3 regions of the Arthrobacter sp. UC242_113 genome follow, and region 1 is predicted to be linked to each of the others. Evidence: riboswitches for the same ligand, from Rfam matches in the RefSeq annotation. Region 1 holds a riboswitch; each other region holds the start of a gene.
The links. A riboswitch is a leader RNA that binds a small molecule or an ion and turns the genes downstream of it on or off. The one in region 1 is predicted to bind S-adenosylmethionine.
Positions count from the first base shown of each region.

Region 2: it holds a riboswitch for S-adenosylmethionine, as region 1 does, so the genes downstream of both, ACHMXB_RS02840 (homoserine O-acetyltransferase) here and ACHMXB_RS15825 (DUF1737 domain-containing protein) in region 1, are expected to answer to the same signal.
Region 3: it holds a riboswitch for S-adenosylmethionine, as region 1 does, so the genes downstream of both, ACHMXB_RS09320 (aminotransferase class V-fold PLP-dependent enzyme) here and ACHMXB_RS15825 (DUF1737 domain-containing protein) in region 1, are expected to answer to the same signal.

Region 1 is NZ_CP171968.1:3,461,042-3,468,445, forward strand. It holds gene ACHMXB_RS15810 (PLP-dependent cysteine synthase family protein) at 1-205, opposite strand, end outside; gene ACHMXB_RS15815 (aromatic amino acid ammonia-lyase) at 202-1,890, opposite strand; gene ACHMXB_RS15820 (NtaA/DmoA family FMN-dependent monooxygenase) at 1,961-3,256, opposite strand; SAM riboswitch class IV at 3,463-3,577, shown strand; gene ACHMXB_RS15825 (DUF1737 domain-containing protein) at 3,591-3,899, shown strand; gene ACHMXB_RS15830 (rhodanese-like domain-containing protein) at 3,896-4,306, shown strand; gene ACHMXB_RS15835 (O-succinylhomoserine sulfhydrylase) at 4,308-5,516, shown strand; gene ACHMXB_RS15840 (YegP family protein) at 5,842-6,321, shown strand; gene ACHMXB_RS15845 (AMP-binding protein) at 6,435-7,404, shown strand, end outside.
Region 2 is NZ_CP171968.1:632,691-640,094, reverse strand. It holds gene ACHMXB_RS02850 (alcohol dehydrogenase catalytic domain-containing protein) at 1-153, opposite strand, end outside; gene ACHMXB_RS02845 (MFS transporter) at 253-1,635, opposite strand; gene ACHMXB_RS02840 (homoserine O-acetyltransferase) at 1,852-2,958, opposite strand; SAM riboswitch class IV at 3,064-3,179, opposite strand; gene ACHMXB_RS02835 (VOC family protein) at 3,478-4,116, shown strand; gene ACHMXB_RS02830 (CPBP family intramembrane glutamic endopeptidase) at 4,211-4,990, opposite strand; gene ACHMXB_RS02825 (histidine phosphatase family protein) at 5,078-5,758, shown strand; gene ACHMXB_RS02820 (DeoR/GlpR family DNA-binding transcription regulator) at 5,771-6,559, opposite strand; gene hutI (imidazolonepropionase) at 6,672-7,404, opposite strand, start outside.
Region 3 is NZ_CP171968.1:2,061,840-2,069,243, reverse strand. It holds gene ACHMXB_RS09320 (aminotransferase class V-fold PLP-dependent enzyme) at 1-1,402, opposite strand, end outside; SAM riboswitch class IV at 1,437-1,550, opposite strand; gene hisN (histidinol-phosphatase) at 1,731-2,543, opposite strand; gene ACHMXB_RS09310 (ribosome small subunit-dependent GTPase A) at 2,610-3,725, opposite strand; gene aroA (3-phosphoshikimate 1-carboxyvinyltransferase) at 3,709-5,145, opposite strand; gene ACHMXB_RS09300 (DoxX family protein) at 5,167-5,736, opposite strand; gene ACHMXB_RS09295 (sigma-70 family RNA polymerase sigma factor) at 5,988-6,929, shown strand; gene rsrA (mycothiol system anti-sigma-R factor) at 6,926-7,186, shown strand; gene ACHMXB_RS09285 (50S ribosomal protein bL37) at 7,271-7,345, opposite strand.

The DNA of each region.
Region 1 (7,404 bases):
GCGCTGTCCGGTCTTTGATGGAACCGCCGGGGTTCTCCGATTCAAGCTTGACGAACACGGTGCTCCCCAGCCCGCGGCTCAGCACGTTCAGCGGCACCAGCGGAGTGTTCCCCACCCGTGCCAGCACGGCGCCCGCGTCCACACCCGAATCCATCATCGGTGCCACATGCCTTGGGTGGCGGCCGCTTCCCGTCACGGTGGTCATGATTCCCCTTCCCCATCATCCGGGCCGCCGGCATTCGGAGCAGCGTCATCCGGAGCACCGTCATCCGCAGCACCGGCATTCGGAGCACCGTCATGGGGGCCGCCCGGATCCGTTGTCCTGAGTTGCGGCAGTCCTGCCAGCAAATCCCCCAGCGCAGTACGCGCACTGTCAACCAGTACCGGCGCCGGCAACTGCCCGGCCAAAAGCTCCGACAGCCGTGCCACGACGGCGGCGGTGCCTGCTCCAAGCTCCCGGATTTCGGCCTCCCGCAGATCGGTGTCCTGCGCCTCCGCCAGAAGGTAGGAGGCCGTCAATGCCTCGATGGTGAGGAGTTTGGCGGCAGCCTCCACCGAGCGCTGCAGCTGCTGGAGGGCAAGCGGGGCCAGCGTGGAGTGGTCCTCCACGTCCGCGGACAGGGTGGGTGCGCCCAGCGTGGCAGGTGCCGCCAGGAACTTCAGCTCCGCCAGCAGGCCTGCGGCCGAGTACCAAAGCAGTCCCGGCAGGTCCTCGGACGCGAGCGGCGTGCCGGCCCGGGCTGCCTCCAGGTTGAGCTGCCGGATGAGGCGCTGCGGCGGATAGAGCTTGGCGATCCGCCGCTCGCTGCTGATGCCGACATGCGCCAGTCCCAGCCGCAGCGCCTCGAACGCCAGGGCCAGCTGCATGGGCTGGAAGTTCCCGCCGGACACCATCCGGCCCGAGGCCACGTCCGTCAGCGGGTTATCGCCCCGGCCGTTGAGTTCCACCTCGAGCGCCTCGGCCAGGGCAGTCACCTGAGCCCGGAACGCACCGTGCGTCTGCGGCGCGGCCCGGAAGGACAGGGCGTCCTGGACGGACACCTGCCGCCGCGGGTCCTCCAGCCAGCCGCCGCCCACCAGGTGCCGGACCTTGGCCGCCGAGACGCGCTGGCCGTCCACCGCCTTGGCCAACTGCACGGCCGGCGAAAACGGGCTGAGGTTCCCGCCGCCGTCGTACCTTGCGGTGGCCTCAAGCGAGAGCGCCAGGGCAGTGTCCGCCAAATCTGCGAGCCACCGGATACGGCGGAGTTCCAGCGCGCCCGCACCGATCGAATACGAGTTGGCGCTGACCAGGGCCAGGGCCTCGCCCGGTGCCAGGATCAGCGGTTCCAGCCCGGCAGCGGCGAGCGCCGCCGCGCCATCCTGCAGGCCGCCGTCCGGAGCAAGCGCCTGCCCCTCGCCGATGGCGACGGCGGCAACCGCAGCCAACTGGGTGAGGTCCGACGAGCCGACGGACCCGTCGCGCGGCACGGCCGGCACCACACCCCTATTGAGCAGTTCTGCATAGAACCGGGCGGTTTCCGGGCGCACCCCCGAGCCTCCCCGGGTGAACCCGATAAGCCTGGCCAGGATGAGGGCGCGGACTTCATCCGGCTCAAGCAGCGCGCCGACGCCGCTGTGGTGGTAGCGGACCACCTGCAGCTGGAAGTCGAGGATGGATTCCAGCTCCACCGCGGTGTCCCGGCCGGAGCCGAGCAGGGTGTTCAGGCCGTAGACCCGGTGGCCGGAATCGATGGCCGCCTGCACCACCTCGCGGGACAGGCCCACGAGCTCGAGGACGTCGGCGCTGAGGACCACCTCCACTGCGGGATCGGCCGCGGCGGCAGCCGCGTCGTCGGCGCGGATGTGGGCCGTCCCGATCAGGAACGTGCCGCGCCGGACGCCGGGCATCAGCCCGTCGTGTCCCCCTGGCCCATCCATGAAACCAGGCCCCGCCGTTGCGCCAGCCCCGGCCATGGCGTCAGAAGTCCAGCAGGTTCCGGCGGAAGCCGCCGTCGCCGTAGCTCGTCCGCAGCAGACCCCGACGGCGGAGTACCGGCGCCAGCCTGTCCAGCACGCCGTGAATGGTGGCCGGGTCCACGAAGCCGGAGAAGAGGAACCCGTCGCCGCCCACCGCAGCCCCGGTTTCCTCGAGGTGGTCGGCAATTTCCTCGGCCGTGCCGATGATGCTGTCGCCCGCGCCGCCGCTTCTGGCCTGCAGGATCTGCCGCAGCGTGGAACCCGGGGGCGCAGCCTTGGAGAAGTGCTCCAGGGTGCCCTGGTTGCTGTTGGTGCTGAGCTCGGGGAGGGGCGCGTCGAGGTCGAACTGCTTGAAGTCGATGACGGACAGGTAGGAGATCGAGTTGAGCTGGCTGTCGATGTCCCGTTGAGTGAGCTCCTGGCGCGCGGCCCGCAGCTCCTCCGCCTCGGCCCTGGAGCCGGTCACGGTGGGTTTGAGGACGAACAGCACCTTGACGTCGTCGGGGTTCCGGCCGGCCGCGGCTGCCTCGGCGCGGATGGAGTCCCGGTACGCCTTCATGCCGTCGGCGCCGCGGGCCAGGGCGATCGCAACATCAGCGTTCGCCCCGGCGAAAGCCTTGCCCCGCGGGGATGCCCCGGCCTGCACCAGCACCGGTTCCTCCGGCAGCGGGGCCGTGTTCAGCGGTCCCCGGACCTTGAAGAACTCCCCTTCGTGGTGGATCGGCCGAACTTTGGTGTGGTCCGCGAAGACCCCTGCCCGGGTGTCCTCCCGGATGGCGTCCGGTTCCCAGCTGCGCCAGAGCTTCCGAACCACGTCCACGAACTCCTCGGCCTTCTCGTAGCGGAGGTCGTGCTCGATCTGCTGGTCCAGTCCATAGTTCTGCGCGGCAAGGTCGCTGCCGGAGGTCACCACATTCCAGCCCAGCTGCCCGTTGGAGAAGTGCTGCAGCGTGGCCAGCAGCCGGGCGGCGGTGAACGGCGGGTAGAAGGAGGCGCTTATGGTGGGCACGATGCCCAGGTGCTCCGTGGCGGAGAGCAGATACGGCACCAGGGCCAGCGGATCGTGCTTCGGCGCAAAGGACGCCTGCGCCAGGGAGACCTCCGCGCTGCCGCCGTAGGTGTCGGGGACGGTGAGGGAGTCCTCGATGATGAACAGGTCCAGCCCAGCCCGCTCGAATTCGCGGACCGCATGCTGGTAGGGAGCGGGCTTCCTCCAGTCGTAACCGATACCGTAGCCGGGCGTCCCCCATCCCTGGACCCCGAAGCCATGGCCCACAAACCATCCAAAGTGCAGCATGGGAGTCACTTTATTCGGGGGCGAATCATTCACTGCGGCCTGGTTTCATCCGGCGTTACGGCGGTTCATCTCCCGTAATTATCCTCCCGGCCACCGGCTTTGTAACCGCAACCCTGAACTGCCGTGACCGGCCCTGACCGAGTGCGTTACGGAAGATGACGACGGCGGCGGTGCGCCCCGCCGTCGTCGGTGTTACGTTTTTGGGGAGTAATGAGTACCGGCATTAAGCCCTGACTGGCCGGTCGGCAACCCTCCTTCCACGGCGGGGTGCCTCAGGTGAATACTCGGCATATCGACCACTTCGAGCTGCAAGCGTGAGAAAAGGAGATCCGTCGTGTCAGACGCCCCCGCCGTTGCAACGCTGCCGTCCCAGCAGGATAAACCCGAGGAAAAGCTGTCCTACCGCCTGATCACGGGGCCGGACGACCGTGCGTTCTGTGAGCGCATCTCGGCGGCCCTGGCCGAGGGGTACGTGCTGCACGGCAGCCCTGCCGCCACCTTCAACGGCACCGGCGTCATCGTGGCCCAGGCTCTTATCCTGCCCGCCGCCATCGCCACCGCAGATGCCGCAGTCGCTACCGCCGTTGACCGGTTGGACTCTGATGAGGACCTCGCCGAAGAAGCTTACGAGGGCCACGCATGAGCTACGCCGGAGACCTCACACCGCAGGACGCCTGGGCAAAGCTCGAACAGGGCGCCGTCCTGGTGGATGTCCGCACCGAGGGCGAATGGGCGCACATCGGTGTCCCGGACACTAACGCTACGGACAACGATCCCCTGTTTATCCAGTGGACCTTCCCCGGCGGCATTCCCAACCCGAACTTCGTCGAGCAGCTGAAGCAGCAGGCGCCGGAGGACACGGGCGTGGAGCTTGTTTTCCTGTGCCGCTCCGGCCAGCGCTCCATCGCGGCGGCAATCGCCGCCACCCAGGCGGGCTTCACCGCCTACAACGTCCTCGAAGGCTTCGAGGGCGAACCCGACCGCTACGGTGAGCGCACCGTGAACGGCTGGAAGAACCGCGGCCTGCCGACGAACCTGGGAAAGAACTAAGTTGACCTTTAATCACGACGCCGCCGGCTGGAGCCCCGATACCCAGGCCGTCCGCGGCGGGCTTGACCGCACCAATTTCCAAGAGACCACCGAGCCCGTTTTCCTGAACTCCGGGTTCGTCTACGAGTCCGCCGCCGCCGCGGAGCGGGCCTTCACCGGCGAGGACGAACGCTTCGTCTACTCGCGCTACGGCAACCCGTCCGTGGCCACCTTCCAGGAACGGCTCCGCCTGCTCGAAGGCACCGAGGCGTGCTTTGCGACGGCGTCCGGAATGTCCGCGGTGTTCACCGCCCTGGGCGCCCTGCTCGGGGCCGGGGACCGCGTGGTCGCCAGCCGTTCGCTGTTCGGCTCCTGCTTCGTGATCCTCAACGAAATCCTGCCGCGCTGGGGCGTGGAGACGGTGTTCGTGGACGGTCCGGACCTCGAGCAGTGGCGTGCGGCCCTCTCGGTGCCCACAACGGCCGTCTTCTTCGAGTCCCCGTCCAATCCCATGCAGGAAATCGTGGACATCGCGGCGGTCAGCAAACTCGCCCACGCCGCCGGCGCCAAGGTGGTGGCGGACAACGTCTTCGCCACCCCGCTCCTCCAGCGCTGCGGAGACCTCGGCGCGGACGTGGTGGTCTACTCCGGCACCAAGCACATCGACGGCCAGGGCCGGGTGATGGGCGGCGCCATCCTGGGCACCAAGGAATTCATCGACGGCCCGGTCAAGCAGCTTATGCGCCACACCGGCCCGGCACTCTCCTCATTCAATGCCTGGGTCCTCACCAAGGGCCTGGAGACCATGGCGCTGCGCGTGAACCACTCGTCCGCCACGGCGCTGCGCCTGGCCGAATGGCTGGAGGCGCAGCCCGCCGTCAACTGGGTGAAGTACCCGCTGCTCAAGTCGCACCCGCAGTACGAACTGGCGGCCAAGCAGATGAAGGCCGGCGGCACCGTCCTCACGCTGGAGCTTGCGACGACGGCCGGCCAGTCGGGCAAGGAGGCCGCCTTCGCGCTGCTGGACGCCCTGAAGATCATCGACATCTCCAACAACCTGGGCGACGCCAAGTCGCTGATCACGCACCCCGCCACCACGACGCACCGGGCCATGGGACCGGAAGGACGCGCCGCGATCGGGCTCAGCGATGGAGTGGTGCGGCTGTCCGTCGGACTGGAAGACGCGGATGACCTCGTCGCGGACCTGGAGCAGGCGCTCAAGCAGATCTGACCTCTTTAGATCCGGCCCTTCGGGGCCGGATCTTTTTTGCTTCCGGTGGCGCGCTGTGAACCTGGGTTGCGCTGCACGTCCCTTCATTTCCGGCGTCCTTGAGAACGCGGGTGCGGCACGGTTTAGTGGGTGGACCAGCAGGGTTTACCCAGGGTTTACACGGCCGGTCCTTCGGCTTCACAAACGCTGGGCAGACTCTAATGACACCGATGAACCGACCAAACCCTGTCGGTTCAGCACCCCACCCAAGGACAGACGCAGCGATGCGTTCGGGGCCGCGGCCGCGAAGACGCTGCGTGCAGCCTCCCTGACCGGAAGGACCGCCATGGCCGGAGTATTCGAAGTTTTTGTTGACGCAGAGTCCCAGTTCCGGTTTCGGCTGAAGGCCCCCGATGGATCCGTTCTGGCGGTCTCCGCACCCTTCGCGGACAAGCGCTCGGCTGCTGCCGGCATCGCCGACGTCCGCGAATGCGCCGGGACGGGCCTCATCACGGACCTCTCCCCGGCGGCAGCTCCGGTGAGAGAGTCCGCTCAGGCGACAGAGTCCGCTCAGGTTCAGCCGGCCGTTCCGGCCGTCTCCGCCCCCGCGCCTGCGCCTGCCAAGGTTCTCCCGGCACGGCCCGACCACCGCAGGCAGGGATTCCGTAAGAAGCGTACGCCGTCGGAGGCTCCGGGTTCGCCGCTGTGCAGGCCGGCGCCATCGGCAGAGCCGGCCCGGTGGACCGGGGCGGCTCAGCCGCCGTCGCAAGCTGGTCCTCAGCAACTGACGGACGTAATGAAGAGCCAGCGGGACTCCTCCAGATAGAGCCACAAGGCCCCCCTGAACTCGTACGACGCCGTCACAGCTTGAGCATCGCACGGCGTAACAGGCACCCGAACGGTTTTACTTAGGTAAGGCTTAACTAATATCCTCTTCCGGTGACCACTCAGCTTGATTTCGCGCGGGTGCCCTTCGCCGCCGATCTGGCCGGCCACGGGGACAGGCCCGCCATTATTTCCAACAATTCCACTCTCACCTACGGGGACCTGGCACGCAGGGTTGATGCGCTCGCCCTCCGGCTGGGCACGCAACGGCGCCTCGTGGCACTGGCTGCAGCGAACGACGTCGACTCGCTGGTGGCGTATCTCGCTGCCCTGGTTGGCGGCCACCCGCTGATCCTGCTGCCGGAGGACAAGCCGGCGGCACTCGAGTCCCTGGTGGCCGCGTACGACCCCGACGTCGTGCTGCGCTCCGCCAGCGGAGAGACGGTGTTCGAGGAGCGCAGGCCCGGAACCAGGCACGAACTCCATCCGGACCTCGCGCTGCTGCTCAGCACGTCCGGCTCCACGGGTTCGCCCAAGCTGGTGCGACTGTCCTCCGCCAATCTGCAGGCCAATGCGGAGTCGATTGCCGAGTATCTGGACATCGGCCCGGCAGACCGCGCCGCAACCACCCTGCCGATGTCCTACTGCTACGGGCTGTCCGTGATCAACAGCCACCTGCTGCGCGGTGCGGGTTTGGTGCTCACGGACCTGTCCGTTGTTGACCCGTGCTTCTGGGAGCTTTTCCGTACCGGCGGGGCGACGTCGTTCGCGGCGGTGCCGTACACCTTCGAGCTGCTGGAGCGGGTGGGCTTTGCCGAAATGGACCTGCCCGGCCTGCGCTATGTCACGCAGGCAGGGGGCCGGCTCGCCCCTGAACGGGTGCAGAGCTACGCCGGACTCGGCCGCCGGAAGGGCTGGGAACTGTTCGTGATGTACGGCCAGACAGAGGCCACCGCCCGGATGGCCTATCTTCCGCCCGCGCTGGCCGCCGAACACCCCGGTGCCGTCGGCATCCCGGTGCCGGGCGGCGCCTTCCGCATCGAGCCGGTTGACGGCCTCGAGCACGGCGAACTCGTCTACACCG
Region 2 (7,404 bases), 1.8 Mb from region 1:
GATGGCAACGCCCAGCTCACCGGCCCGCGGTTCCGGCCGCTCCAGCTCCTGCACCACCAGGGGCCGTGCGTCCTTGTAGCTGGGCTTCTGCCGTGCAGTATCGGTCTTATTGCCTGTCGTGGCGACGGTCGAGTAGAGGACTGCTGCTTTCATGGAAATCCTTGGTGTCGGTGAACGGGCAACTGCCCGGACCGCGTGTATGGCGGTCCGGGCAGCTGCTGGATGCTCGTAGGCGTCGGGACTAGGGGCCCGTTACTTCTTGCCGGCCGCGAGCAGGTCGGCAGTGCCCTGGGCGTCGGCCGCGTCCACGTCGTGGAGCGAGACGCCGCGGGTCTCCTTCAGGAAGAACACGGCGACGGCGGTGATGGCGCAGGCGATGAGCAGGTAAATGGCCACCGGAACGGAGGACTTGTAGGTGGAAAGGAGCGACGCGGCGATGATCGGGGCCAGCGAACCGGCCACGATGGAGGTCACCTGGTAGCCCAGGGAGACGCCTGAGTAACGCATCCGGGTGGGGAACATTTCCGCCATGATCGCGGGCTGGCCGGCGTACATAAGCGCGTGGAACATCAGGCCGATCATGATGGAAGCCAGGATGATCAGGTCGTTCTTGGTGTCCATCATCGGGAAGGCGAAGAAGCCCCAGGTGGCGCCCAGGATTGCGCCGGCCATGTAGACAGGCTTGCGGCCGAAACGGTCTGAAAGCTTGCCCACCAGCGGAACGGCCACGAAGTGCACGGCATGGGCGACCAGCAGCAGCAGCAGGATCCGCGTCGTGTCGGCCTGGACCACGGTCTTGAGGTAGGTGATGGAGAACGTCACCACGAGGTAGTAGAGGATGTTTTCCGCGAAGCGAAGGCCCATGGCGGTAAAGACGCCGCGCGGGTAGCGCTTGAAGACCTCGGCAACGCCGTAGCCCTTGTGCCCGGCCTCGACCTCTTTGCGGGCTTCGAGGAAGATCGGGGCGTCGTTGACCTTGGTGCGGATGTAGTAGCCGATCACAACGATCACCGCGGAGAGCCAGAACGCCACGCGCCAGCCCCAGCCGAGGAAGGCTTCCTGGGTCAGCGTCGAGGACAGGATGAACAGGACGGCCGTGGCGAGCAGGTTGCCCATCGGCACGGCCGACTGCGGCCAGCTGGCCCAGAATCCGCGGGACTTGCTGGGGCTGTGCTCTGCGACGAGGAGAACCGCGCCGCCCCATTCGCCGCCGACGGCGAAGCCCTGCGCGAACCGCAGGAATACCAGGAGCGCGGGCGCCCAGTAACCGATCTGCTGGAACGTCGGCAGGCAGCCCATCAGGAAGGTGGAGACACCAACCAGGATGATGCTTAGCTGCAGCAGCTGCTTGCGGCCGAACTTGTCGCCGAAGTGGCCGAAGACGATGCCGCCGATCGGGCGGGCAACGAATCCGACGGCGTACGTGAGGAAGGCGGCGATGATGCCGTCCAGCTCCGTGCCGGCGTTGGGGAAGAAGGTCTTGCCGAAGACCAGGGTGGCAGCCGAAGCGTAGAGGAAGAACTCATACCACTCCACGACGGTGCCGGCCATGGATGCCGTGACAACTTTCTTGAGGCCTGAGGCCTTGACGTCGGTTTCCTCTACACGCCTTGCGGCGGAGCTTTCCGTACTCATTGCAAACTCCTTCGACGTCTTCCTCGACGCCACGGGGACCGGTCGATGGCGAAAGGGGTGTGATGCGCACCACGAACGCCGGATTCAACGAGTATGGTCTGCCAATGAAGCAAGCTCAACGCCAAATAGTGCAAGGCGCATCTGCATTAATGCACACGCATGGCTTTGGAGTTGCCACGGTGAGCCGGCTCCCGGCCGCCTGGACCGGGCTGCCGGTCAGCTGAGGAGGTGTGCCCTGAGCTGGGCGTTCAACTGGCCGATCTCCGTGAGGAAGCCGTCGTGGCCGATCGGCGAATCGATCATGTGGACATCCACGTTTCCGGGCAGCGACTCTGCCAGTTCCTGCGACTGGGCGGGAAAGTACAGCCGGTCCGACTCCACGGCGGCCACGAAGAAATCAGCGGTGGTCCGGGCGAGGGCCTCTTTGAGCGTCCCCCGCCCGCGGGTGACGTCATGGCTCATGAGGGTTTCCGTCAGGGCGATGTAGCTGTTGGCGTCGAAGCGCCGGACCAGCTTGTTGCCCTGGTGGTCGAGGTAGCTCTCCACCTGGTAACGGCCGCGGCCCGCCAGGGCATCGGCCTGCAGCGGCTCTTCAGCGGCCTGGGCGTTTCTGCCGAACCGGAAATCCAGTTCGTAGGCAGACCGGTAGGTGATGTGTGCAATCCGCCGTGCCAGTGCCAGGCCATCCGCGGGTTCCGGTCCGCCGTAGTAGTCGCCGCCGTTGAAATGGCGGTCCTGCCGGATGGCAAGCGTCTGGGCCTGCGCGAACGCGATTTGTTCGGCAGTGCTCCTGGCGCCGACGGCGATCACGCCGCAGCGGCGCACCCGCTCCGGGAAAGTGACTGCCCACTCGAGGGCGCGTGCCCCGCCCATGGAGCCGCCCATCACGGCGTACCAACTGGGGATGCCGAGCCGGTCAGCCAGCCGCGCCTCGGCCACAGTGGAGTCCCTCAGCGTCACCAGCGGAAAGCGTGAACCCCAGGGCTTGCCGTCCGGAGCGGTCGACGACGGCCCCGTGGATCCGTAACAGCCGCCCAGGATGTTGATGGAAATGACGAAGAACCTGTCGGTGTCCGCCGGCGCACCGGGCCCGGCGAGCTGTTCCCACCAGCCCTCTTCAGTCCCTGTGCCGCCCCGGGTCACGTGCGTGTCCCCGGTGAGGGCATGCTGAACGAGGATGGCGTTGGAGCCGCCCTCATTCAGCGTTCCCCAGCATTCGTAGGCCAGGGTCACGTCGGGCAGGAATCCCCCGGCCTCGAGTTCCAGGCTGCCGATGTTGAGGTACTGGACAGTGCTGTGCTGGCTTGCCCCGTCGGGAACAATGCCATCGGGGACCCGGCCGTCTGGAACAGTGCCATCCGGAATGGTGCCCTTTGGGGCGGCGGCGGGTACGTCGGTGCTGACAGAAATCGTCACAGGTAAACCTCTTCTACGCGCTTGCCCGCCGGCAGCTGTCCGGCAGGCCAGGTCTTCACCCGGGGCACCCCACCGCGGAAGGAGGGTTGCCGGCCAGCAAGCCGGGGCTGTCGCTGGCACTCATGACCTGTTGCCCAGTTTACGAAACAGGCGGACGTCTGCGCTAAGAATGTGACGGCTGTGTGACTCCCGGCCCCTCACGGGCCGGTTCCATAGCATCTCCACAAAGCGCTTTTCAGCCGCGGCCGGAGGGTTGCCGGCCAGCGAGCCGGGGCTTTCTTCGCTGGCACTCATGACCTGCGATCAGCGCCGGAATGGGACTGTTAAGCGCACAGCTTTGTGAAGAACTTCGTCAAAGTATGGACTTTTCGCAATGTTAGGTGGGCCTAAGCTGAGAGCCACCTCACAAAGTGCCAAGATGAGGGCATGCGCATGGATCACGTCTCTTACGCCTGTGAACACGATGGCCTGGCGGCCACCACCGAACGTATCTCCTCTGCCCTCGGCGTCGAAGCCGTAAAGGGCGGGGTGCACCCCCGGTTTGGGACCCGGAACATGATCATTCCCTTGGCCGGACACAAGTACCTCGAGGTTGTTGAGGTCCTGGACCACCCGGCGTCGGACAAGGCACCGTTCGGCCAGGCCGTCCGGGCCCGGTCCGCCGCGGGCGGCGGCTGGATGGGCTGGTGCGTCGAAGTTGACGACCTGGCCCCCTTCGAGGAACGCCTGGGCCGCTCCGCGGTCAACGGCAACCGCAAGTTCCCCGACGGACGGGAGCTTGTCTGGAAGCAGATCGGCATCCTGGGACTGATCGCGGACCCGCAGGTCCCGTACATGCTGAAGTGGGAGGGCGATGCGGAACTGCACCCGTCCAACGCCTATGACAGCAATGTGAAGATGTCCAGCCTCACGATCGCGGGCTCTGCCGAGCGCGTGACCGAGTGGCTCGGCGAGCCCGTCGAAAGGCCGCTGGAGGACGTCGCCGTGAACTGGGTCGCCCCGCACGGAACGCCGGGCATCCTCTCGGTCACGTTCGAAACCGCAGCGGGCGCCGTCACCATCTGACGCCCTTTCTGCCCTTCACTTCGGCCGCCATCAGCGGGTGCCAATGACGTCACCCGCCGATGGCGGCCGAATCAGCTTTAAGGGCCGGCGCTGGCTAGCCCAGGCCGACCGCTTTGCCGAACAGGCTGAACCCTACGAACGCGACGATGTCCAGCAGGGCGTGCGCGATGACGAGCGGCATCACCCGGCGGGTCCTGGTGTAGACCCACGCGAAGACCACGCCCATGATGGCGTTTCCAATGAAGGGTCCGAACCCCTGGTACAGGTGGTAGCTGCCGCGAAGCATTGAGGACACAAAGATCGCCAGTGGCATGGACCAGCCGAACTTGCCGAACCGGTCCAGGAGATAGCCCACCACAATGACTTCCTCCACCACCGCGTGGCGCAGGGCAGACAGGATCAGCACCGGCACCGTCCACCAGTAGGCGTCCAAACCGCTCGGGATGATCGCCGTCGTAATGCCCAGGGCACGCCCGGCGGCATAGAGACCCAGCGACGGGATGCCGATCAGGGCGGCCAGCCCGAGCCCCTGCAGCAGGTCCTTGCCCGGCCGGGCAAAGTTGAATCCCAGCTTCCGGAACGCCGAGCCGGCATCGTGCCCGGACCCGGACTTCGCCTGGCGCTGGTCTGTCAGAAAGTAGATCACCAGCAGGACCGGCACCAGGGCGAAGATGATGTCCAGCAACTGGTAGGTGAGGTCGAAGTACTCGCGCGTGCTTTGCGACCTGTTCAGCGTGGATGTCCCCTGCGCCAGCGGTGCCCGGGTCATCTTGTCCAGCAGCTGCACCACGGAGTAGACAGCGGACTGGCCGAGCGACAACCCGAGGACAATCCATACTTCGAACCGCAGCCGACGGCGGGAGGGAACCAACATGTTCCTATCTTGCCTGCCCCTGCTGGAACTTTCCTGTCAGCCAGTCGGTTCCTGTCCGGCCGCGGGCTAACCCTATGCTGGGGAACTATGAGCGCTCCCGGGAAAATCATCATGATCCGGCACGGCCAGTCGGCGGCCAATGCGGACACCTCCATCTACAACAGGGTGCCCGACTACCGGATTCCGCTGACGGAGCTCGGACTGGAGCAGGCGAAGGCCGCCGGGGAGCGCATCCGGCGCGAGCTGGACGGCCGGCAGGTGAGCGTCTACGTCTCGCCGTATCTACGCGCCTACCAGACCCTCGAGGCCCTTAATTTGGGCCCATTGACGGAGCGGGTGATCGAGGAGCCGCGGCTGCGCGAGCAGGACTGGGCCAACTTCCAGATTTCCGGCGACATCGAGGACCAGAAGGAACTCCGCAACGCCTACGGCCACTTCTTCTACCGCTTCCGCGAGGGCGAGTCAGGCTCCGATGTCTACGACCGGATCTCCTCATTCATGGAAACCTTGTACCGGCACTGGTCCAAGCCGGACTACTCCCCCAACGCCCTGCTGGTCACGCACGGGCTGACCATGCGCCTGTTCTGCATGCGCTGGTTCCACTGGTCCGTGGAGTATTTCGAGTCGCTGAACAACCCGGAAAACGCCGAGGTCCGCATGCTGGTGCAAAACGGAGCGGGCAAGTACGAACTCGACACACCGTTCACGCAGTGGGTGGACCGGAGGGTGGACGAGACCGTGCTGGACGCCCCGCCGGTGATCTTCTGAGCCGCTTCTTTTCTAGGCGCCGGCCACGAGCACTTCGGTGCCGCGGGCCTCGAACGCGGCCTTGTCCGCCGCGGAAATGCCCGAGTCGGTGATGAGCCGGGTGAAGTTGTATCCGTCCATGGTGGCGAATGCCCGGCGGCCCACCTTCGAGGAGTCTGCGATGACGTAGGACTCGCTGGCGCGGCTGGCCAGCAGGGCGTTGACCGTTGCCTCGGCCTCGCCGGTGTTGGTGGGCCCCACCTCTGGGTCGACGCCGTTGACCCCGATGAAGGCGATGTCCAGCACCACCTTCTGCATGATGATGTCCGTATACGGTCCCACGAGTTCATAGGACCGCGTGTTGAGGATGCCGCCGGTCACCATCACCTTGATGTTGGGCCGGACGGCCAGCTGCGAGGCGATGTTGATGGCGTTGGTGACCACCGTCAGGGTGGGCTGGTTCGACGGCGAGTTGAGGTCCTCGCGGGTGGCCAGGATCTGCGCCAGGGCGGTGCTCGTGGTGCCGCCGCACAGGCCGATGACCATGCCCGGGGCGATGAGCGCCGAGGCGGCCAGGGCGATCTCCTGCTTGGCCACGGCGTGGTCGTCCCGGTTGTACCTGCCGGGAAGGTCGTAGGCCAGGGCTCCAGTGGTGGCGCCGCCGCGGGTCCGGGTCAGCAGCCGCCGCTTGGCCAGGCTGTCCAGATCCCGCCGGGCGGTGGCCGGTGACACGCCGAGCCGGGTGACGATTTCCTCGACTTCCACCTGGCCGGCCTCGGCAAGGAGATCAAGGATGGCCGTCAGTCGGTCGGTGCGTGTCATGCAGGGCCTTTCACGATCCAAAAACGTCACGAAGAAATGACGCTTTGTGATTCTAGCAGACCCTGAATGAGCATCTTCCGTCACGGGGGGTGGGTAATGGCACCGCCTGACACTACCGCGCCCGCACCCCTGCACGCCAAACCGCGTGGGTCAGCGGCATTCCGGGGCGGTAGGCGAGGTGGGTGGCGGACGGTGCGTTGAGGACGTGGAGGTCCGCCCGATGTCCGACGGCAAGGGAACCCACGGCGCGTTCGCCGTCGACGTCGTTACCGGACTCACGCTGCAGCGCCAGGGCGCCGCCGTACGTCGCCGCCCGGATGGCCTCATGGACACTCAGTCCCATCTGGAGGACGGCGGTGGTGACGCAGAACGCCATGGAGCTCGTGTAGGACGTGCCGGGGTTGCAGTTGGACGCGAGGGCCACGGGCACGCCGGCGTCCAGGAGCTGCCGGCCCGGCGCCAGCGGCTGGCGGGTGGAAAGGTCGCAGGCCGGCAGGCAGGTGGCCACCGTTCCCCGCGCGCCCGTTCCGGTGGAGGCATCCCAGCCGGACCAGCCGGCGGCGAGGTCTGCGATGTCCTGCTCCGAAAGATAGTTGACGTGGTCCACGCTCGCCGCGCCGAACTCCACCGCGAGGCGGACCCCCGGGCCGTGCCCCAGCTGGTTGCCGTGCACCCGCAGCCCCAGGCCGGCGTCGCGGCAGGCCTGCAGCACCGCGCGGGACTGCTCCGCCGAAAAGGCGCCCCGTTCGCAGAACACGTCGGCCCAGGTCACGTAGGGGCGGACCGCGTCCAGCATCGGGCCGCAGGCAAGTTTGGTGTACTCGTCCGCATCAACCCCGGCCGGC
Region 3 (7,404 bases), 1.4 Mb from region 1:
CCTGCGCGCAGGGTGCTGCGCCCGCGGTGCCGGGGGTGTTGGGTGCCCACTCCGGGTAGGTGCGGGTGTCGTTCGCCGGGACCCAGCGTCCGGCGTCCACCACGTAGTCCCAGCCGAGGCCGGAGCGGCGGAGTTCTTCGATGCCGGCGAGCAGCCGCTGGGCGTCCTCGAGCCGTGATCCCACACCGAAGCTGGCGCGCAGGGATCCGGACGGCAGGCCGAGACGCTTCAGCAGCGGGTGCGCGCAGAAGCGGCCATCGCGCAGGCCCACACCGTGTTCGGCCGACAGGTAGGCAGCCACCAGGCCGGCGTCGTATCCCTCCACGGAGAAGTTGACCACGCCGATGGCGTCGTCCGGGTCGCTGTCGGCGAAGATCTGGTGGACGGTGACACCGTCGATTTTGCGCAGCCCCTCGACGAGGAAGGACCGGATGGCGGCCTCATGGGCGTGCCAGCCCTGTGGATCAAGGGCAGCGATCACCTGGGTTGCCCGGGCCAGCGTGGCCGCGCCGAGCACGTTGGGTGAGCCGCCCTCGTGGCGGGCAGGGCCGGTGGCCCAGCTGACGCCGTCGAGCCGGGCCTCGCTGACGGCGCCGCCGCCGGCGAGGTGGGGGGTGCCGGCGTCGAGCCAGTCGGGGCGGCCGATCAGGACGCCGGCCCCGAAGGGGGCGTAGAGCTTGTGGCCGGAGAAAGCGAGGTAGTCGACGTCGTCCGCGGCGATGTTGACGCGGCGGTGCGGTGCGAGCTGCGCGGCGTCCACCACGATCCGGGCGCCGAATTCGTGGGCAAGCGCAGCGAGGCGCCGGATGGGCAGGATTTCGCCGGTGACGTTGGACGCGCCGGTCACGGCGAGGAGGCTGACATCGCCGTGTTCCAGTTCGGCGCGCAGGCTGGCGATGGTGTCTTCCAGCGTCTCCGATGCCACCACGCTGCGGTGCGGCACGCCCTGCCAGGGCAGCAGGTTGGCGTGGTGCTCGATGTCCAGGTACAGCACTTCGCCGGTGTGGTGGTGGTCCTCCACGGGCAGGCAGCCGGCCAAGAGGTTGAGGGAGTCGGTGGTGTTCCGGGTGAAGATGACGGCGTCGTCGGCGCGGCCGCCCACGAACTCCCGCACGATGCTCCGCGAGTTCTCGTACACGGAGGTGCTGATCTGCGAGGCATAGCCGGCGCCGCGGTGCACGCTCGCGTAGTACGGCAGGATCTCGTTGAGGTACGCGGAAACCACTGACAGCGCAGGCGCGGAGGCGCCGTAATCGAGGTTGGCGTAGCGGACGTGGCCGCCCTGGATCAGCGGAGCCTGGATTTCTGCGCCGGTGACGGCTGCCAGGGGACGGCCGGCGGCGGCAAATCGGCCGTCCAGCACGTCTGAGCCGGTGGTGGAAGAAATGATTGCAGTCGTCATGGGACCTCACTGAGAAAGGACCCCGTGTGACGGGGATCCGCGCTTGCCGGGTCCGTTCCGGATCGGCCTGGTCGTCACCCGGGGCACCCCACCGCGAATGGAGGGTTGCCGGCCAGCTAACCGGGGTTTAGCGCTGGCACTCGTGACCTGTTACGAGACTAGGACATCCGGACGGGCGATGAAAAAGCCTGTCCGGAATGTTAAGCGGATTATTACGTAGCCCGGATATCGGGCCCGAGGCCGAATAATCGACGGCGAACGCCCCCGGAAGGGGACATCCGCCGTCGTAATATTCAGCGATAGAGGCGGCAGGCGCGGTGGGACGGAACTAGAGCAAATCGTCCAGCTGCGGGTTCAGGCGCTTCAGGACTTCCGAGTGCAGGATCGAGTTGGTAGCCAGCGCATTGCCGCCGAATGGGCCGTCGGTGCCTTCGAGGGAGGTGAAACGGCCGCCTGCCTCGGTCACGATCGGCACCAGCGCCGCCATGTCGTACAGGTTCAGCTCAGGTTCGCAGGCGATGTCCACGGCCCCTTCGGCCACCATGCAGTAGGACCAGAAATCGCCAAAGGCCCGGGTGCGCCAAACCTCCTCGGTGAGCTGGAGGAACTCATCGAGGTTTCCGCGGTCCTTCCAGCCGCCGAGGCTGGAGTAGGACAGTGAGGCGTCAGCGAGGCTGGACACATTGGATACCTTGAGCCTCGTGGCGGCCGCGAGGGAACGGCCCGAGTAGGCGCCCGCGCCTTTGGCCGCCCACCAGCGCTTGCCCAGCGCAGGGGCGCTGACCACGCCGACCACGGGTTCGCCCTCGTCGACGAGGGCGATCAGCGTGGCCCACACCGGCACGCCGCGGACAAAGTTTTTGGTGCCGTCGATGGGGTCGATGATCCAGCGGCGGGAACCGTGGCCGGAACTTCCGAACTCCTCACCGAGCACGGCATCACGGGGACGGGAACGGGACAGCTGGCCGCGGATGGACTCCTCGGCGGCCTTGTCCGCATCGGTGACCGGCGTCAGATCTGGCTTCGTCTCGATCTTGAGGTCCAGCGCTTTGAACCGGCTCATGGTCTGGTCGTCCACGGAATCGGCCAACACATGGGCCAGACGCAGGTCATCATTGTAGGTTGAAGCGGGTTGGGTCATGGTTCCAAACTACCCTCAAAGGCCCTGCGGGGCGGGGAGGCAGCCGCCTGCCTGCGCCGCGGGAGGCTAGCCCACGCTGCCGAGTTCCTTGGTTTCCTGGGCCTCCATGCGCGGGTCGGTGCCCAGCAGGCGGCGCAGGGACGCGAGCCTGGCTGCTCCGGTGGGGCCGGCATGCCCGGCCGCAACCCAGGCATCCACGCCGCAGTTGACGGCCGTGGCGTCGTGCTTGCAGCCTCGTTCGCAGGCCTCGGTGCCCGGCTCAAGGTCGGGGAAGGAGTGCAGGATGCGGTCCGGGTCGACGTGGGCCAGCCCGAAGGAGCGGATGCCTGGCGTGTCGATGATCCAGCTCCCGGCCGGGGCGTCAGCGAGCTTGAGGGCAAGGGCCGACGACGACGTGTGCCGTCCGCGGCCCGTCACGGCGTTAACGCCGCCGGTGGCACGTTCGGCGCCCGTCAGGGCGTTGACCATGGTGGATTTTCCGACGCCGGAATGGCCCAGCATCACGGTCACCTTGCCGTCCAGGTGGGCGCGGAGCTCGGACACGGCGGCCACGTCGAGCCGGGCGGAGAGGCCGTCGTCGGACCGGGCGTCGATGCCGCCGGCCTCGGAATCGGCCGTGCGGCTGATGATGACGGGAAAGTCGAGGTGGCGGTAGTTGTCCAGCAGCCCGGTGGGGTCCTTGACGTCCGCCTTGGTGACCAGCAGCAGTGGTTCGATCCCGGCGTCGTAGGCTGCCACAAGCGCCCGGTCGATAAACCCGGTGCGGGGCTCCGGGTTGGCAGCAGCGACAACCACCACCAGCTGGTCCGCATTGGCGACAACCGCCCGTTCCACGGGATCGGTGTCATCGGCGCTGCGGCGCAGCAGGGTTTTGCGGTCCTGGATTTTCACGAGCCGGGCAAGCGTGTCCGGCTCGCCGGACACATCACCTACGAGGGACACGAAGTCTCCGGCCACCACGGGGGAACGGCGCAGTTCCCGCGCACGGGCGGCGATGACTGTCCGCTCGTTGCCCGAATCCTCGCCGACGACAGCCGTGTAACGCCCCCGGTCAACCGTGATGATCCGTCCGGTCACGGCGTCCTCGTGGCTGGGGCGGTCCTTCGTCCGAGGCCGGGAACCTTTCTTGTTCGGCCGGATCCGGACGTCGGATTCGTCCCAGGAATCAGTGCTGCGTGCCACCGGGGGTCCCTGCGGTGGTGGCGGCTGCCGTGCCTGCGCCTGCGCTGTTTGCGCCTGCGGTGGTGGCGCCGGCGCCAGCACGCTGTCCGAGCATGTCCGCCCACAGCTTGGGGAAGTCCGGCATGGTCTTGGACGTCGTGGCGATGTCCTGCACTTCTACACCCCTGACCGCCAGCCCGAGGATGGCCCCGGCGGTGGCCATCCGGTGGTCGGCGTAGCTGTGCACGACACCGGCATGCAGTTCCGCGGGCCGGATGATGAGTCCGTCCTCTGTTTCCTCGGCATCGCCGCCGAGGCGGTTGATCTCGGTGACGAGCGCGGCGAGCCGGTCCGTCTCGTGTCCGCGGAGATGGGCGATGCCGCTCAGCCGGGAGGGGCCGGATGCCAATGCACACAGTGCGGCGACGGTGGGCGCGAGCTCACTGGTTTCGGCGAAGTCGGCGCCCTTGATGTCACTGCCGCCGGTCACCGTCAGGGTGCCGTCCTGCAGGGTCACCGTTGCCCCCATGTCCGTGAGGATGCTGCGCCACATGTCGCCCACCTGTGTGGTGTGCTCCGGCCAGTCCGGAATCCGTACGGTGCCGCCCGTCGCCAGGGCAGCGGCCAGGAACGGGCCGGCGTTGGACAGGTCCTGCTCGATGGGCTGGTCGAACGCGCGGATCGGGCCGGGGCTGACAATCCAGTGGTTCGGGGTGGAGTCATCCACCACCACGCCCGCGCCGCGGAGCACGGCAATGGTCATGTTGATGTGGTCCAGGCTCGGGACCGTGCTGCCGGAGTGTTCTGGGCTTGAGTGTTCAAGGTGCAGGCCGTCCGCGAACCGCGCCCCCACCAGCAGCAGCGCGGAGACGAACTGCGAGGACGCGCTGGCGTCAATGACGAGGTGACCGCCACGGACCTGCCCCGTGCCGTCGACGCGGAACGGCAGCGAGGCGGGCATACCGCCGTCGTCGCCGCTGACGGTGACGCCCAGGCCTGCAAGCGCCTCGATGATGGTTCCCATCGGACGCGCCCGGGCGTGGGGGTCGCCGTCGAAAACGGTGGCACCGCTGCGGAGTGCCGCCAGCGGCGGAACAAACCTCATGACGGTTCCTGCCAGGCCGCAGTCGATGGCGACGTCGGCACGGCCGGAGTTGGCCGGAATCGGCGTCACCTCCAAGTCCGGGCCGAAGGCGCCGTCGCCAGGCACTTCCCGGATGTCCGCGCCCAGCTGGCGCAGGGCTTCGATCATCAGCGCTGAGTCGCGGGAGTGCAGCGGTGCACGGAGCCGGGACGGCCCGTCGGCCAGCGCGGCGAGCACCAGGTACCTGTTTGTCAGCGACTTTGAGCCCGGCACGCGGACCGTGGCGTCAACCGGCTGCTCCGCAAACGGCGCGGGCCAGTGCGGAGCTGCGCCGGAGGTCTCAGCGGACGCGCCCATGGGTGAAGCCGTCATTCCTGCTTATGCCCCCACCGCGTGGTCAACAGCCCGGCGGACTGCCTTGTCGGCGTTGCGGACAGCCTTGTCGGCACTGTGCAGCTTCTTGCCGGTGGTCTTGCGGGCGTCCGCGGCGAGGTGGCTCGCAGTCTTGCGTGCATCGGCGGCGAGGTGCTCTGCGCGCCAGGCAAGGCCGGGCTTGCCGGCTGTGTCCACGGAGGCCAGCAGCACACCGCCGGTGAGGGTGATGTTCTTGAGCAGCTGGTTGCGTCGGGCTTCCCGGCCCTCCTTGCTGCTGATGTCCGCGCTGCGCCATTCAACGAAGGCGTTCAGTGCAGAGATGACGGCCAGCACCGAGGCTGCCAGGCGCGCAGATTTGCCGAGCGCGAAGAGGACACCTGCTCCTACCTGCGCTCCGCCGATGACCCGTGCCAGGACCTTCTCGTCCGTCTGGAACGGCAGGGCTTCGGAGGCGCGGCGCAGGAGGGGCGACAGTTGCTGTGCGGTGTCGTCCGCATTCCTGAGCTTGTCCGTTCCGGCGAGGATGAAACTAGAGGCCAGCATCGGCCGGGCAAAAAAGCGGGCAACGGACATGAATTTCCTCCTGGATGGCCGAGCCGCGGTGGCCGCGGCGGAGTCGGTTCTAGTCTTGCACTTTTGCGGAATATTTGCCCACCGCGCGTCGTTGTGTACTTCAGGCCGGATGCATTCAGCAGGCGGTGTCCTGTGCGGTTTCCGGTGTTCAGCGGCGGCTGGGGAATGGCCTGAACCGGCAAGAGCGCGGACCGCCGCCCGAACATGGGCCTGATCAAGCGGGTCTCAATAAGCGGAGTGGAGATGGAGCATTGACTTTGGTGAAGGAAGCTGTGGTGCGAAGTCCCGCCAAGATGCGGCCGTTTGCGGTCCCGGAAACCGACGCGCTCGAGGGGGGAAATGCCTTTTCGGGCCCGGACGTCTTCGCCGGCCCGGACTACGGCACGGCACGCTCCGGCACGGCACTCTCCGGCACGGCACGCCGTCAGAAGCGGTCAGCGCCGATCAAAGTAGACTTGAACGCAATGAGCACCGTGGATCCGGCCCTGCAGGGCATACAGGAGGACGCCGCCAACGGCATCCCGAAGACTGGCACGTCACCCGCCGCTGAAGCGGCAGAAGATATCGACGTCGGTTCGGAGAGCGCCGAAGCGCGCCGTGCCCGGTTTGAGCGAGACGCCATGCAGTACGTGGACCAACTTTATTCCGCGGCAATGCGCATGGCGCGGAACCCGGCCGATGCAGAGGACCTCGTGCAGGAGGCGTATACCAAGGCGTTCTCCGCGTTCCATCAGTACAAGCCGGGCACCAACCTGAAGGCCTGGCTGTACCGCATCCTGACGAACACCTACATCAACCTGTACCGGAAGCGGCAGCGGGAACCCCTGCAGTCGAATTCGGACACCATCGAGGACTGGCAGCTTGCACGTGCCGAGTCCCACACCTCCAGCGGGCTGCGGTCCGCGGAGGCCGAGGCCCTGGACCACCTGCCTGATTCGGACGTCAAGCGGGCCCTGCAGGCCATCCCGGAGGAGTTCCGGCTGGCCGTGTACTTCGCCGACGTGGAGGGCTTCGCGTACAAGGAAATTTCGGACATCATGAACACCCCCATCGGTACAGTGATGTCCCGGCTCCACCGGGGCCGGAAGATGCTGCGGGACGAGCTGGCGGACTACGCCGCCGACCGGGGATTCAAAGCTGCTGCAGACGCCACGGCGACAACCGAAAGCAACAAACAGGAGAACGGGAAATGAGCGACTGCCAGGGATTGGGCGATTGCGATGACACCAGGATGCAGCGCATCTACGAGTATCTGGACGGGGCCTTGACCCGCAGCGACCTTGCGGAGATCAAGCAGCACCTGGACGAGTGCCCTGAATGCACCCAGCAGTACGATCTGGAGTGCGTCATTCGAAAAGTGGTGAAGCGCTCCTGTACCGAGGCTGCTCCGGAGAACCTGAAGAACGCCATCCTGCAGCGGATCCACACGATCCGGCCGGTGGACGCCTGACGGGTTGCCTGACTTAAACGCGATGCCCCCGCTACCTTGCTGGTAGCGGGGGCATCGTGTTTAAGCTTCGGTTCAAGCCGTGGCTTAGGTGTTGGGGCGCTTCCCGTGGTTCGCGCCGCCACGCTTACGGTCACGACGCTTACGTGCACGCTTGCTCATAGCTGGCCTCCTTAATTTCGTTACCCAAAAGAGTTGCCCTCTAGTCTCCCATATCAGCG